DNA from 2 places in the Stenotrophomonas sp. YJH_SMC_53 genome. Region 1 is predicted to be linked to the other one. Evidence: predicted binding sites of a transcription regulator. Region 1 holds the regulator's gene; the other holds the start of a gene.
The links. Region 1 encodes FliA, which starts transcription of late flagellar genes. Its sites were predicted from a motif close to TAAAGTTTNNCNNNCNNNGGCCGATAA; they were not measured.
Positions count from the first base shown of each region.

Region 2: a site for FliA is predicted at 4,371-4,397, ahead of AC5P7X_RS00610 (methyl-accepting chemotaxis protein). Genes of this name have one in related genera too.

Region 1 covers NZ_JCAFTF010000006.1:331,888-339,183, forward strand. The annotation lists gene flhF (flagellar biosynthesis GTPase FlhF) at 1-917, shown strand, start outside; gene AC5P7X_RS12305 (MinD/ParA family ATP-binding protein) at 904-1,791, shown strand; gene AC5P7X_RS12310 (RNA polymerase sigma factor FliA) at 1,788-2,531, shown strand; gene cheY (chemotaxis response regulator CheY) at 2,589-2,981, shown strand; gene AC5P7X_RS12320 (protein phosphatase CheZ) at 2,981-3,586, shown strand; gene AC5P7X_RS12325 (chemotaxis protein CheA) at 3,589-5,448, shown strand; gene AC5P7X_RS12330 (flagellar motor protein) at 5,539-6,279, shown strand; gene motD (flagellar motor protein MotD) at 6,281-7,296, shown strand, end outside.
Region 2 covers NZ_JCAFTF010000001.1:122,178-129,473, reverse strand. The annotation lists gene AC5P7X_RS00615 (PepSY domain-containing protein) at 1-1,709, shown strand, start outside; gene AC5P7X_RS00610 (methyl-accepting chemotaxis protein) at 1,802-4,342, opposite strand; gene AC5P7X_RS00605 (arylamine N-acetyltransferase family protein) at 4,545-5,384, shown strand; gene AC5P7X_RS00600 (ABC transporter substrate-binding protein) at 5,657-6,382, shown strand; gene AC5P7X_RS00595 (LysR substrate-binding domain-containing protein) at 6,366-7,277, opposite strand.

The DNA of each region.
Region 1 (7,296 bases):
TCGCCCAGGACGACGCCGAGATCCGCCAGCTGCGCCAGGAAGTGGCCGGCATGCGCCAGGTGATCGAGCGCGAAATGAACCGCTTCACCGACGAGCGCCTGCGCGGCTGCCCGGTGCGCGCCACCGCGCTGGACCTGATGGACGAGTACGGCTTCGATGCTGGCCTGGCCCGCGACGTCGCCATGCAGATTCCGCTGGAGACCGAGGCGCACCGAGGCCGCGGCCTGATGCTGGGGCTGATCTCGCGCAAGCTGCCGATCGCCCCGGTCGACCCGCTGGAGGAAGGCGGCGTGATCGCGCTGGTAGGCCCGACCGGCGCCGGCAAGACCACCACCATCGCCAAGCTGGCCTCGCGCTTCGCCGAGAAGCACGCGCCGCGTGACGTCGCCCTGGTCACCACCGACACCACCCGCATCGGCGCCCGCGAGCAGCTGTATGGCTATGGCAGGCAGCTCGGCATCGCCGTCCACGAGGCCAACAGCGGCACCGACCTGGACCAGCTGCTGGAACGCCTGAAGGACTACAAGCTGGTACTGATCGACACCGCCGGGCTGGGCCCGCGCGACCGCGCGCTGGCCGCCCAGCTGCAGTGGCTGCGCGCCGCCCGCCAGGTGCGCACCCTGCTGGTGCTGCCGGCCAACACCAGCTTCGGCGACATGGACGAGGTGGTCCGCCGCTTCGGTGCCGCCAACCTGCAGGGCCTGGTGCTGAGCAAGCTGGACGAAACCGGCCGCTTCGGCAACGCCCTGTCGGTGGCCGTGGACCATGCCCTGCCGATCACCTGGGTGACCGATGGCCAGGACGTTCCGGACGACCTGCACCGGGCCAGTGCGGCCAATCTCGTACTTCGCCTTGAAGATTTGCGCCGAGCGGCCGATATGCCCTGCAACCCGGAGTTGAACCATGCCGTCGCGTGAGTACGCCAAGCTGACCAAGACCTTCCCGCTGTCGGCCACCCGCAGCGAGCCGCTCGGCCCTGTGCGCACCATCGCCGTGACCGGCGGCAAGGGCGGCGTGGGCAAGACCAACGTATCGGCCAACCTGGCCGTGGCGCTGGCCGGCATGGGCAAGCGCACGCTGCTGCTGGACGCCGACCTCGGCCTGGCCAACATCGACGTGATCCTGGGCTTGAACCCCACCTTTACGCTGGCCGACCTGGTTGCCGGCCGCTGCTCGCTGGACGATGTCATCGTCGAAGGCCCGAACGGCGTGCTGGTGGTCCCGGCCGCGTCCGGCCGCCGGCACATGGCCGAGCTGGCCCCGGCCGAGCACGTCGGCCTGGTCAACGTGTTCTCCGAGCTGGAGCGCGAGCTGGACATCATGGTGGTGGACACCGCCGCGGGCATCACCGACGGCGTGCTGACCTTCTGCCAGGCCGCGCAGGACACCGTGGTCGTGGTCTGTGACGAGCCGGCTTCAATCACCGACGCCTACGCGCTGATCAAGGTGCTGTCGCGTGAACGGGGCGTGGACCGCATCCAGGTGGTGGCCAACATGGTGCGCGACCCCAATGAGGGCCGCGTGCTGTACGAGAAGCTGACCCGCGTCTGCGAGAAGTTCCTCGCCGATGTTTCGCTGAACTACCTGGGCTGCGTGCCGCAGGATGACTGGCTGCGCCTGTCGGTGCAGCGCCAGCAGCCGGTGGTGAAGGCCTACCCGTCCAGCCCGTCCGCACTGGCGATCACCGAGATCGCGCGCCGCACGGCCCGCTGGCAGGCGCCGACCGAACCACGCGGCGGCGTCGAGTTCTTCCTCGAACGCATCCTCAAGCAGCGCGGGGTGGCGGCATGAAAGGCGCGGCCCAGTACAGGGAAGTCCAGCGCTCGGCGGCCAACGACGTCATCGCCCAGCACTCGGACCTGGTGCGGCGCATCGCCCACCATCTGGCCGCGCGCCTGCCGGCCAGCGTCGAAGTCGACGACCTGATCCAGGCTGGCATGATGGGCCTGATCGAGGCTTCGCGCAGCTACGACGCCGACCAGGGCGCCTCGTTCGAGACCTATGCCTCGATCCGTATCCGTGGCTCGATGATCGACGAGATCCGCCGTGGCGACTGGGTGCCGCGCTCGGTGCACCGCCGTGCACGCGATGCTGCCGCCACCATCCGCCGCCTGGAACAGAGCAGCGGCCGCGCCGCCAGCGCCACCGAAGTGGCCGCCGCGATGGAGATGCCACTGCCCGAATACCTGCGCCTGATGGAAGACGCCGCGCGTGGCCAGGTGCTGAGCCTGGAGTCGCGCATTGAGGACCAGGGCGAGCTGGACACGGTCGCACAGGGTGGCCCGACCCCGCAGCAGGTGCTGGAGCGCAGCGAGTTCGGCCGCGAGCTGGGCAAGGCCATCGGCCATCTGCCCGAGCGCGAACAGCTGGTGCTCTCGCTCTACTACGAGCAGGAACTCAACCTGAAGGAGATCGGCGCGGTGCTCGGCGTGAGCGAGTCGCGGGTCTGCCAGATCCACGGCCAGGCCGTGCTGCGCCTGCGCGGCCGGCTGAAGGTATTCGAGGCCGTCGACGCCGGCCTCGAAGAATGAACATCCCCGAGGCAGCTGCCCCCGGCCGCCCGGAATGAACAACAAAGGAACTCTGCTTTGAACAAGAACATGCGCATCCTGATCGTCGACGACTTCTCGACCATGCGTCGCATCGTCAAGAACCTGCTGGGCGATCTGGGCTTCACCAACACCGCCGAAGCCGAGGACGGGCATGCCGCGCTGTCGCTGCTGCAGAGCCAGCCGTTCGATTTCGTGGTCACCGACTGGAACATGCCGGTAATGACCGGCATCGAGCTGCTCAAGGCGATCCGTGCCGACGCCAAGCTGAAGACCCTGCCGGTGCTGATGGTCACCGCCGAAGCCAAGCGCGAGCAGATCATCGAAGCGGCCCAGAACGGCGTGAACGGCTACATCATCAAGCCGTTCACCGCGCAGACGCTGGAAGAGAAGCTCGGCAAGATCTTCGAACGCCTGGCGGCCAGTGCCTGATGGATACCACGGTCGACAAGAATGCCCTCGCCCTGCGCCTGCAGGAAGCACTGGACGCACTGGAGTCCGGTGACGAAACCGCCTGGCGGCAACGCATCGACGGACTGGTCGCGCTGCGCACGCAGCCGATGATGAGCGGCCTCTCGCGGCTGGCCCGCGAGCTCGGGCAGGCCCTGGGTGAACTGCCGACCGTACCCAGCGAGGCCGGCGAACTGGACGATGCCTGCGCACGCCTGGACCACGTGGTGGCGATGACCGAACAGGCGACGCACCGCACCCTGGACCTGGCCGAGGAATGCCGCAGCCTGACCGAACAGTTGCGCGCCGAAGGCCTGCAGCCGGGCCAGGATGCACAGCTCGAGCGCATCCGCCACAACCTCACCGAGATCGCCCTGACCCAGAGCTACCAGGACCTGACGGGGCAGATCATCCGTCGCGTGGTCGGCATCGTCCGCCGTGTGCATGAGGGCTTCGGCGCGCTCGGCCTGCCGCCGGAACAGCATCGCACCGATCCGGAACTGGCCGGGCCGGCACTGAAGGGACTGGACCGCCACGCGGTCTCGCAGAACGACGCCGACGACCTGCTGTCGGACCTGGGGCTGTAAGCATGAGCGCGGTATCCGACGACATCACTGCCGATTTCATCATCGAGGCGCAGGAAATCCTGGATCGCCTGGGCGAACAGCTGGTGTCGCTGGAGCAGGCACCACAGGACACCGAGCAACTCAACGCGGTGTTCCGGGGCTACCACACGCTCAAGGGCGGCGCCGGCTTCCTCGGCGTCACCGCCATGGTCGAGTTGTGCCACGCCGCCGAAGAAGCGCTGGGCATCGCGCGCGCGGGCCAGGCCGTGCTGCAGGCCCATCACTTCGATGCCGCCCAGCAATCGCTGGACTACCTGCAAGCGATGCTGGATGCAGTTTCCTCCGGCACCGAGCCGGGCTATGCGCCGCCGGAGCTGATCGCCCAGTTCGACATGCATGGCGGTGCCGTGGCTGCACCCGCCGCCGCAGCAGCTCCCGCTGCGGGTGGCAGCGACCTGATCACCGACGACGAGTTCGAGGCCCTGCTCGACCAGCTGCACGGCGGCAACGCACCGACTGCGGTGGCGCCAGCAAAGAAGGCCGACGACGGCCTGATCAGCGAAGACGAGTTCGAAGCCCTGCTCGACCAGCTGCACGGTGGCGCCGCACCCGGCGCCAAGCCCATCGCTGCGGCAGCGCCCGCACCGATCGCGGCACCACGCCCACTGGCCGCACCGGCCGCACCGGCACCTGCAGCGGCGACCAAGCCGGCCGCCAAGCCGCTGGCCGAAGCCGAACACACCGTGCGCGTGGACACCAAGCGCCTGGACGCGATCGTCAATCTGATCGGCGAACTGGTGCTGTCACGCAACCGGCTCAAGACCCTGCGTGCGCGCCTGCGCGACGAGGAACTGGACCGCGCCGTGTCCACCCTGGACATCGCCACCGCGCGCCTGCAGTCGGCGGTGATGCGTACCCGCATGCAGCCGGTAGGCAAGGTCTTCTCGCGCTTCCCCAAGGTCGCCCGAGACGTTGCCCGCTCGCTGAAGAAGGAAGTGGACCTGGAGCTGATCGGCGCCGAGACCGAGCTCGACCGCAACCTGGTCGAAGCGCTGGCCGACCCGCTGGTGCACCTGGTCCGCAACGCCATCGACCATGGCGTGGAAATGCCCGACCTGCGCGAAGCACAGGGCAAGCCGCGGATGGGCCATGTACGCCTGTCGGCCCAGCAGGAAGGCGACTACGTCAGCATCGAAGTGCAGGACGATGGCGCCGGCATCGATCCGGAGAAGCTGCGCGCGAAGGCACGCGAGAAGGGCCTGATCGATCCGGAGGCCGCCGCCCGCCTGAGCAGCGAGGAGTGCCTGCACCTGGTGTTCCTGCCCGGCTTCTCGACCAAGCAGCAGGTCACGGATATCTCCGGCCGCGGCGTTGGCATGGACGTGGTGCAGTCGCGCATCCGCGAACTGAGTGGCCAGATCCAGATCCAGTCGGAGCTGGGCCGCGGCAGCCGCTTCCTGATCCGCGTGCCGCTCACCCTGGCGATCCTGCCGACCCTGCTGGTGCAGGCCGGCGAAGACGTCTATGCGCTGCCGCTGGCGCGCGTGATGGAAGTGCTGCACGCACCGCGCACCTCGCTGGGCTGGTTCGATGGCCGCGCCGTGCTCGACCGCCGTTCGCACACGCTGCCACTGGTGGATCTGCGCCAGTGGCTGGATGTGACGCCCGCCGCCTCGACCCTGCTGACGATCGTGGTGCTGCAGGCCGGCGAAGCGCGCTTCGGCCTGGTCGTGGACCAGGTCCGTGGGCGCGAGGAAGTGGTCATCAAGCCACTGCCGAAAGCCCTGCGCGGCCTGCGCGGTTACGCCGGTGCAACCCTGATCGGCGATGGTCGCATGGCGCTGATCCTGGATGTGGACGGCCTGCGCAGCCCGCACGACTGACCCGCTTGCTGAACCCGTAAAACCGTGAAGTCGCACCAGTAGCCCGTACCGGTGTCTCAAGTCCCATTCATACAAGCCGATACCGGATCCATGGATAGACTCAGCCTCATTGGACTCTTTCTCGCCCTGGCCTCGCTGGTCGGCGGCAGCATCCTCAAGGGCGCCGGCCTGGCGTCGCTGTGGTCGCCTGCGGCGTTCGTGATCGTCATCGTCGGCACCGTCGCCGCGATCCTGCTGCACACCTCGCCGGCGGTGTTCAAGCACGCGTTCAGCATCGTGCGCTGGGTCGTGCGTCCACCGCACAGCGACCGCCGCGAGCTGATCCAGCAGATCGTCGAGTGGAGCAACATCGCACGCCGCCAAGGCCTGCTGGGCCTGGAATCGCAGGTGGAAGCACAGCAGGACCCGTTCCTGCGCAAGGGCCTGCAGCTGCTGGTGGACGGCGTCGAGCCCGAATCCATGCGGCACATGCTGGAAATCGAACTGGGCAGCCAGGAGCACCAGGACCAGGCCGGCGCCAAGGTGTTCGAGGCGATGGGCATCTATGCACCGACGCTCGGCATCATCGGTGCCGTGCTGGGCCTGATCGCGGTGATGAAGAACCTGGCCGACCCGAGCAAGCTCGGCCACGGCATCGCCGCCGCGTTCACCGCCACCATCTACGGCATCGCTTCGGCCAACCTGCTGTTCCTGCCGATCGCCGCCAAGCTCAAGAGTGTGATCTCGCACAACACGCGCGACCGCGAGATGGTCATCGAAGGCCTGATCTCGATCGCCCAGGGCGAGAACCCGCGCAACATCGAAACCAACCTCTCCGGCTTCCTGCACTGACATGGCCCGCCGCAAGCACCACGAAGAGCACGCCAACCACGAAGCATGGGCGATCCCCTATGCCGACCTGATGACGCTGCTGCTCGCCTTCTTCGTGGTCATGTACGCGATCTCCTCGGTGAACGAGGGCAAGTACCGGATCATGGCCGACGCGCTGACCGATGCCTTCGGTGGCGCACCGCGCACCATCAACCCGGTGCAGGTGGGCAACAAGCAGGTGCAGGGCGGCGGCTGGGACAGCCCCTCGGTGATCAAGTCCGGCACCAAGATCGGTCCCTCCGCGCCGGCGCCCTCGCACGACCCGACCCTGCTGCCGTCGATGGCCTCGCAGATGCGCATGCCGGTGTCGGTGCACAACCAGGAGCAGATCGCCCGTGCCGAGCGCCAGCTCAACACGATTGCCGATCGCCTCACCGCCGCACTGGCGCCGCTGATCGACCGCGGCATGATCAGCGTGCGCCGCACCGAACTGTGGATCGAAGTCGAGATCAACAGCGACATCCTGTTCCCCACCGGCTCGGCCGCGCTGGACGTGCATGCGCGGCAGACCCTGGCCAGCCTGGCCGAGGTGCTGCGCGACGTGCCCAACAGCGTGCGCGTGGAAGGCCACACCGACAACGTGCCGATCGCCACCGCCACTTTCCCGTCGAACTGGGAACTGTCGGCCGGGCGCGCAGCCAGCGTAGTGCACCTGTTCGCCGACCAGGGCGTGCAGCCGTCGCGGCTGGCGATGGTCGGCTATGGCCAGTTCCGCCCGCGCGAAGAGAACGACAGCGCGCAGGGCCGCAACCGCAACCGCCGGGTGATGGTCATCATCCTGGCCGACACGTCGCACTCGGTGGATCCGCTCGGCCAACGCCTGAACGCAGCCACCGGCGCCACCGACAGCACCGTCACCGAACAGGCCGACGCAACTCCGGCCAGCGCCCCCACCTCCCCCATCGCACCGGTGAAGTTGCCGCCGGTGCCGGCTGGCAGCCGCGTCGGCGCCGCCGTTCCCCCGGCAATGAAGGAGTA
Region 2 (7,296 bases), on a different contig from region 1:
TGATGGCCGGTGATCCGTCGCAGCGCGGCGGCCACCACGATCGTGCGCATGACCTGCTGCAGCTCGATCCGGCCAGCGGTGCGGTTCTCGATGCCCGCCCGTACGCACGCCAGGGCGCGGGCGGACAGCTGGCCACCAGCGTGTTCGCGCTGCATTCGGGCAGCTACTTCGGTGTACCCGGGCGCGTGGTGGTGATGCTCAGCAGCCTGGGCATGAGCCTGTTCTTCATCACCGGCTGGATGCTGTACCTGGACCGCCGCCGCAGCCAGCGTGCCGCGCGCGGGCTGCGCCAGGCGCTAACGATGCCGGCCAGCGACGCCGGCAACGCAGCGTGGCTGGTGGTGCATGCCAGCCAGAGCGGACTGGGCGAACAGCTGGCGTGGCGCGCGGCGGCCCAGCTGCAGGCGGCCGGCCATGCGGTGCAGGTGCTGCCGCTGGCGCGCATCGATGCCGCGCTCCTGCTGCGTGCATCGAGCGCGCTGTTCGTGCTGAGCACCTTCGGCGACGGCGAGCCGCCCGACGCCGCACGGCGCGCAGCGCGGCAGTTGCTTGCACAAGCGCTGGACCTTTCGGGCCTGCAGTTCGGCCTGCTCGCGCTGGGTGACCGCCAGTACCCGCACTACTGCGGCTTCGGCCGCCGGGTCGATGGCTGGTTGATCGGAAACGGCGCGCGTGCACTGTTCGAGCGCGTCGACGTCGATGCCGCCTCGGTCCCCGCGCTGCGCCGGTGGCAGCAGGAGCTGGGTGCGCTCACCGGCATCGTCACCGATGACAGCGTGCTGCCTGCGGCTACGCAGATGCATGAGTGGCGCCTGCTCGGCCGCGACCGCCTCAACCCTGGCAGCGTCGGTGGAGCGATCTGGCGTATCCGTCTTGCCGCACCGGCCGACGTGCAGTGGCAGGCGGGTGACATCCTGCACATCGCGCCCCGCCACAATGCGCAGCATGCCGGTGCCGTGTTGAAGGCGCATGGGCTGGATCCGCTGCTGCCCTTGCTGGTCGATGGCCATCCGCGCACGCTGCTGGCGCTGGCCAGCGAACGCGAGCTGCCCGAGGCCGATGCCGCGCTGGCAGTGCAGGATGCCTGCCTGTGGCTGGCCGGGCAGCCGCTGCTGCCCAGCCGCGAGTATTCGATCGCCTCCTGCACGGATGATGGCGTGGTGGAGCTGGTGGTGCGGCTGGTGCATGACGCCTCCGGTCGAGCCGGGCTGGGCTCGGGCTGGCTGTCGTTGCATGCGCCGATCGGTGCCGGCATCGTCGCCCGCGTGCATCGCAACCCCGGTTTCCATCGTGTCATTGGCGCGCCGATGGTGCTGATCGGCAACGGCACCGGCATCGCCGGCCTGCGCAGCCTGTTGCGCGAAGCCGCCCGTGCAGGCGAACACGGGCACTGGCTGTTGTTCGGCGAGCGCCAGCGTGCACACGATTTCCTGTTCGCCGACGAGATCGAAGCGTGGCAGGCCGATGGCCATCTCGCGCGGGTGGACCTGGCGTTCTCGCGCGATGGCGACGGCGGTTATGTGCAGGATCGCCTGCAGGCGGCCACCGGAACGCTGCGCGACTGGATGCGGCGCGGCGCGGTGATCCATGTCTGTGGGTCGTTGCAGGGCATGGCCGAGGGCGTGGACCAGGTGCTGCGAACGGCGCTGGGCGATGAAGCGGTGGAAATGCTGCTGGAAAACGGGCGCTACCGCCGCGACGTGTATTGATTCCTGCCGCCGAACGCTGGTGTGAGCCGAGCATGGGCTCGGCTCTACAGTGTTCCTGCAGCCGATGTAGCGCCGAGCCTACGCTCGGCTGACTAGGCCGCGGCGGCGCGCGCCTGCGGCATCGACCGCAACCGGAACGCGCCCACCGCGTCGGCCAGGGCACGCACCTGGACCTGCATCTGCGCCGTGGAGGCACCGGCCTCTTCCACCAGGCTGGCGTTGCGTTGGGTACTGGCTTCCATCTGCACGATGGTCTGGTTCACCTGTGCGATGCCGGCATGCTGGTCCTGCGACGCACTGCGGATACCCGCCAGCAGCTCGGCCAGCTGCTGCACGCTGCCGACGATCTCGCCCATCGTGGTGCCGGCCTGTTCGGCCTGCTGGTTGCCCTCTCCCACACGCGCCACCGAATCCTCGATCAGGCCCTTGATCTGCTTGGCCGCCTCTGCGCTGCGTTGTGCAAGCAGGCGCACTTCCGCGGCTACCACGGCGAAACTGCGGCCCTGCTCACCGGCACGGGCCGCTTCCACCGCCGCATTCAGCGCCAGGATGTTGGTCTGGAAGGCGATGCCGTCGATCAGCTGGGTAATGTCGCCGATCCGCCGCGATGCCGCGCTGATGCCCTGCATGGTCGCCACCACCTGGCCGACAGCCTCGCCGCCGCGCTGCGCCACCGCAGCCGCTCCCTTGACCAGCGCGTCGGCACGGCCTGCGGCATCAGCATTGCGACCGACCGTATCGGTCAGTTCGTGCATGGAAGCGGCGGTCTCTTCCAGGTTGGCGGCCTGCTGCTCGGTGCGCTGTGACAGATCTTGATGACCGGCAACGATCTCGCCAACGCCGGTATCGAGACTGGAGGTGGCGTGCTGGATGCGGGTGACGATGTGGCCCAGCTGTGCGACCGTCGCGTTGGCATCATCGCGCATGCGCGCGAACACGCCCTGCAGCTCACCCTCCATGCGCACGCTGAGGTCACCACGGGCCAGCGCAGCCAGCAATGCCTGCAGGTCGCCGAGGTTGGTTTCAAACGTCGCCAGCAGGCGGTTGATGCTGGTCGACAACGTGCGCACGAAGCCCTGCTTGCCCTCCAGCGCGATGCGACCGTGCAGGTCGCCGTGTGCTGCAGCATCGACCAGGGCAGCGACCTCGGTTTCCAGCAGGGTCTCCAGCGCACGACTGCGCCATTCCACCGCTACGCCGAGGAATTGCCCTTCATCGATGACGGGGTTGGCAATCAGCTGGTAACGCGTGCCGGCATGGCCGATCTCGCGCTCTTCGCGCTGGCGCACGCCGGCCAGGCTGGCCAACGCCGGATGCAGGCGTACCGCGTCGCTGCCCACCAGCGCTTCGTTCCGCAGGTCAAGCAGCTGCAGCAATGCCGGGTTGGCGTAGGCGACCTGCCCTTCCGCATCGATCACCATCAAACCGGTCTGTGCACTGTCCAATGCCTGGCGCACCCGGGTGTTGCCGCGCGCCACGGCACGCTCGGTCTCGATACGCGCGCGCAGGCGCTGCTGCATGTCGACCAGGCGCTGCGCCAGCTGGCCGATCTCGTCGTTGGCGTTGTAGACGCGCAGGGTGGTGTCCAAGCAGTCGTCAGCGATGTCGCTGGCGAAGCGCAGGGTGTCCTGGATCGGCTGGCGCACCGCACGCAGCACCAGGACCAGACTGGTGATCAGCACGCCGGCCACCAGCAGCAGGGTCAGTGCGAACAGCACGCTCATGGTGCGCGCGCCGGCCTGCTGGCGTGCCTGCGCCCCGGCCAGCGCCGCCACCTGTGCCTGCTGGAATGCGGCCAGCGCAGGCGCTACGCGCGCGGCGGTATCCAGCAGCGACTGCGCTTCCACATCCAAGCCGACGCGGGCCGCGGTATACCCCAGCAATGCGGCCTGATACGCATCCATCCCGGTGCGCAGGGTGACCTGCGCATCCGCGGGCAGGCCCGCCAGCGCGAGATCGAACGGCAGCTTTTCTTCGCTGGCGCGATCGGCGTGGGTGGAATCACCGTCGAGCAGCAGCAGGGCCTCCTGTCGCCGCATCTTCTGCAGGGACAACGCCAGCGCATCCCGCTGCTGCGCATCCACCTGCCCCTGCAGCGTGTCTGCAGCCTGTTGCAGCTGCGCGGCGAGGCCGGCCTCACCACGGCCCATCTCGTCGACCCGTTCGAACAGGGCGGCAACACCCTGCGAGAACGCGTCTGCAGCTTCGGTCAGCGCCTGCAGGGCCTTGCGCCGGCCGGCATCCATCGGCATCGTGCGCAGCGCCTGCAGATCGTCCTGCAGCGCCTTTTGCGTGGCCAGCAGCTGCGCGCGGTCGGCATCATCGAAACTGCGTCCATACTGGATCTGCAGGCGACGCGCTTCGGCCACCCGCGTGGCCAGGCGCGCGGCCAGATCACTGCCGCGCTGGTAGCTGGCCTGGCTGCGCGCAGCCTGCGTGCTGGCATGCCCGGTCCAGGCATAGGCGGCGGCAATTGCGACCAGTCCCAGGCCACAGACCCACAAGGTCGCCTTGAGCTTGTTGGCTACGCTCAGCCGATGCGGTTGCAGCCACAGCAGCAGACCGGAGGACGCCGGGCGCAGCGCCGCAAGCCGCGTGCGCAGGGACCGGAGGTGGGGGACAACGGCCGACATGACAGACTCCAGGCAGAAGGACGCCCCTGTATCGGCCGGATTCAAGGCAACTTTAGAACTTTCGTTGTCCTGGCCCAGCGGTGACGGGCGGACGCGGCCTTTGTACCGGGTGCAGGCGACGCTGGCGTGACACGACCAGCGCCCTTGACCTCAACCCCGGTTGGGGGAGCACAGTGGACCTCCCCTCCCGCCCGGTGCCGCCATGACGACGCTCGATGTCCCCCGCTACCTGCAGCGCCTGCAGCTGGATGCCCCGCCACCGCTGACGCTGGCCGGCCTGACCCTGCTGCAGCAGCGCCACAACGCAGTGCTGCCGTTCGAGACCCTCAGCTGCCTGCTGCGCGATGCGGTACCGATCGACCTGGACAGCGTGCAGCGCAAGCTGCTCGACGACCGTCGTGGCGGCTACTGCTTCGAACTCAACGGCGGCCTGCTGGCGCTGCTGCAGGCGCTGGGCTTCGATGCACAGCCATTGAGCGCGCGCGTGCTGCTGGCTGCCCAGGACGGCGAACTGACCGCACGGACCCACCTGCTGCTGCGCGTGCAGGTGGACGGCGATGACTGGCTGGTGGATGCCGGTTTCGGCAGCCTGACCCCGACCGTGCCGCTGCGGCTGCATGATCCGCAGCCGCACGCCACGCCGCACGAACGCTATCTGCTGCAGCGGCTGCCCGGCGAGGGGGATTTCGTGCTGTCCGCCGAATCCGGTGACGGCTGGCGGGCGATGTACCGTTTCGACCTGCACGTGCCGGCACCGATCGACAACGTGGTGGGCAACTGGTACGTGTGCACCCATCCCGACTCCAGCTTCCCTGGCCAGCTGCGCGCGTCGCTGACCGGGCCGGACTGGCGACGCACCATCGGCAGCGGCAACTACACCGAGTACCGCCCCGGCCAGGCACCGGACAAGCGTCCGCTGCACGATGTTGCCGACGTGCGCGACGTGCTGCAGCAAGGCTTCGGCATGCAGCTGCCGGACGACCCGCGGCTCGATCCGGCGATCAACGACTGGCTGCAGCGCTCACGCGCCGCGACCTTGTAGAGCCGAGCCCATGCTCGGCTGAGCTTGGGCGGCTGGGCCAACAGCAGCCGGGCGTGGGCTCGGCTCTACAGAGCTGCGTGCGCCTGCAACGCAATGCGGTTGCCTTCACTGTCGCAGATCTCGGCCACGCGCCAGGCTCACCTCCAAGTCCATACCGACACCTGCGGCCTCGTCGGCAAACGGAAGGTAGGCCATCCTGCAGTCGTGCAGCATGACACCCCTTGCAGGGCAGTGCTGGCATGCTGGCTGCCCCTTTCCTCGCGGAGTCCTGCATGTCCCTGGCCGAACACCAAAGTGCGCTCGCACCGCAGGGTTTCCTGCGCGTGGCGATCAACCTGGGCAACCCGGTGCTGGCGCAGGGCGATGCGCACTCACCGCGCGGACCGTCGGTGGAGCTGGCCACGACATTGGCGCAGCGCCTGGGTGTGCAGGCACGCTTCACCTGTCACGATGCCGCAGCCTCGGTGGTCGCTGCGGCAGGCGAAGACGGCTGGGATCTGGCCTTCCTGGCCATCGATCCGGCACGCGCCGACCGCATCGCCTTCAGTGCTCCGTACGTGGAGATCGAAGGCACCTATCTGGTGCGCGAGGACAGTCCCGCGCAGCAGGTGACCGACCTCGACCGCGAGGGGCTGCGCATCGCGGTGGGCCGCGGTGCAGCCTACGACCTGTTTCTCAGCCGCGAACTGCGCCACGCCACGATCGAACGGGCCGAGACGTCGGCGGCTGCGATCACCCTGTTCGATCTGCAGCGCCTGGATGCCGCCGCCGGCGTGCGCCAGCCGCTGCAAGCATGGGCGCGGGCGCATCCCGGCCACCGCGTGCTGGCCGACCGTTTCACCGCGATCCAGCAGGCGGTGGCGGCGCCGGCATCGCGCCCCGCCGACGCGCTGCAGGCGCTGCAGGCGCTGTTCAAGGAAGTGCAGGCGATCAAGGCCGGCTCGCTGCTGGAGGAGGCGTTCGCGCGTGGCGGGCAGGCGGTCACGCTGGTGCGATGAGTGTAGCGTCCGCCGTGTGCCGCACGTGTTCGGCAGCCTGCGCGTGCAGCCAGTCGCGGAAGGCAAGAAAGCCGCGGTGGCGGGCCGAACGCTGCGGGTAGACCAGCCAATGCGGCCAGGCGGTTTTCAGGCGCAGGTTGGACAGCGCAACCAGTTGGCCGGAATCCAGCAACAAGCGCGCCCGCGTCACCCGCCCCAGCGCCACGCCCACCCCGTCAAGCGCCGCACGGTGGTGTGCCTCCGAATCATCCAGCACCGCTACGAAGCGCGACGGCGGGGTCTGCCCGCTCAACGCGAACCAGGCCCCCCACGCACCATCGGGGTCCCCCAGCAGTGGCCACTGGTTCAGTGGCACCCGGTCGATCCCTCCCATGCGTTCGATCAGCGCCGGGCTCGCCATCGGCAGCAGCCACTCGTCGAACAGCGGCTCAACCACCAGGCCCGGCCACTGCCCGCTGCCCAGCCGCAGCGCGGCGTCGAACTGGCGCTGGCGCTCGAAATCAATCAGGCGCTCACTCGACTGCAGGTTGATCTCGATCTGTGGGTGCTCAGCCACGAAGTGACCCAAGCGCGGCACCAGCCACGCCGACGCCATCGACGGCACCGCACTGATCGTCAGCACGTGCTCGGCGCGGGCCGCATAGGGCTGGAAAGCTTCGTTGATCGCATCCAGATGCGGGCCGACCTGGTCGAGCAGGCGCTGCCCCTCCAGGGTGAGGGCGACGCCACGCGGTTGGCGGACCAGCAGTGGCTGCCCGAGCCGCTCTTCCAGCTGACGCATCTGATGGCTGAGCGCACTGACGGTCAGATTCATCGACGCCGCTGCCCGTGACAGGTTGCCCAGCCGCGCGGCGGCCACGAAACCCTGCAGGGCATGAAGGGGCGGACGGGACATCAGGCTTGAATTCCTCTCA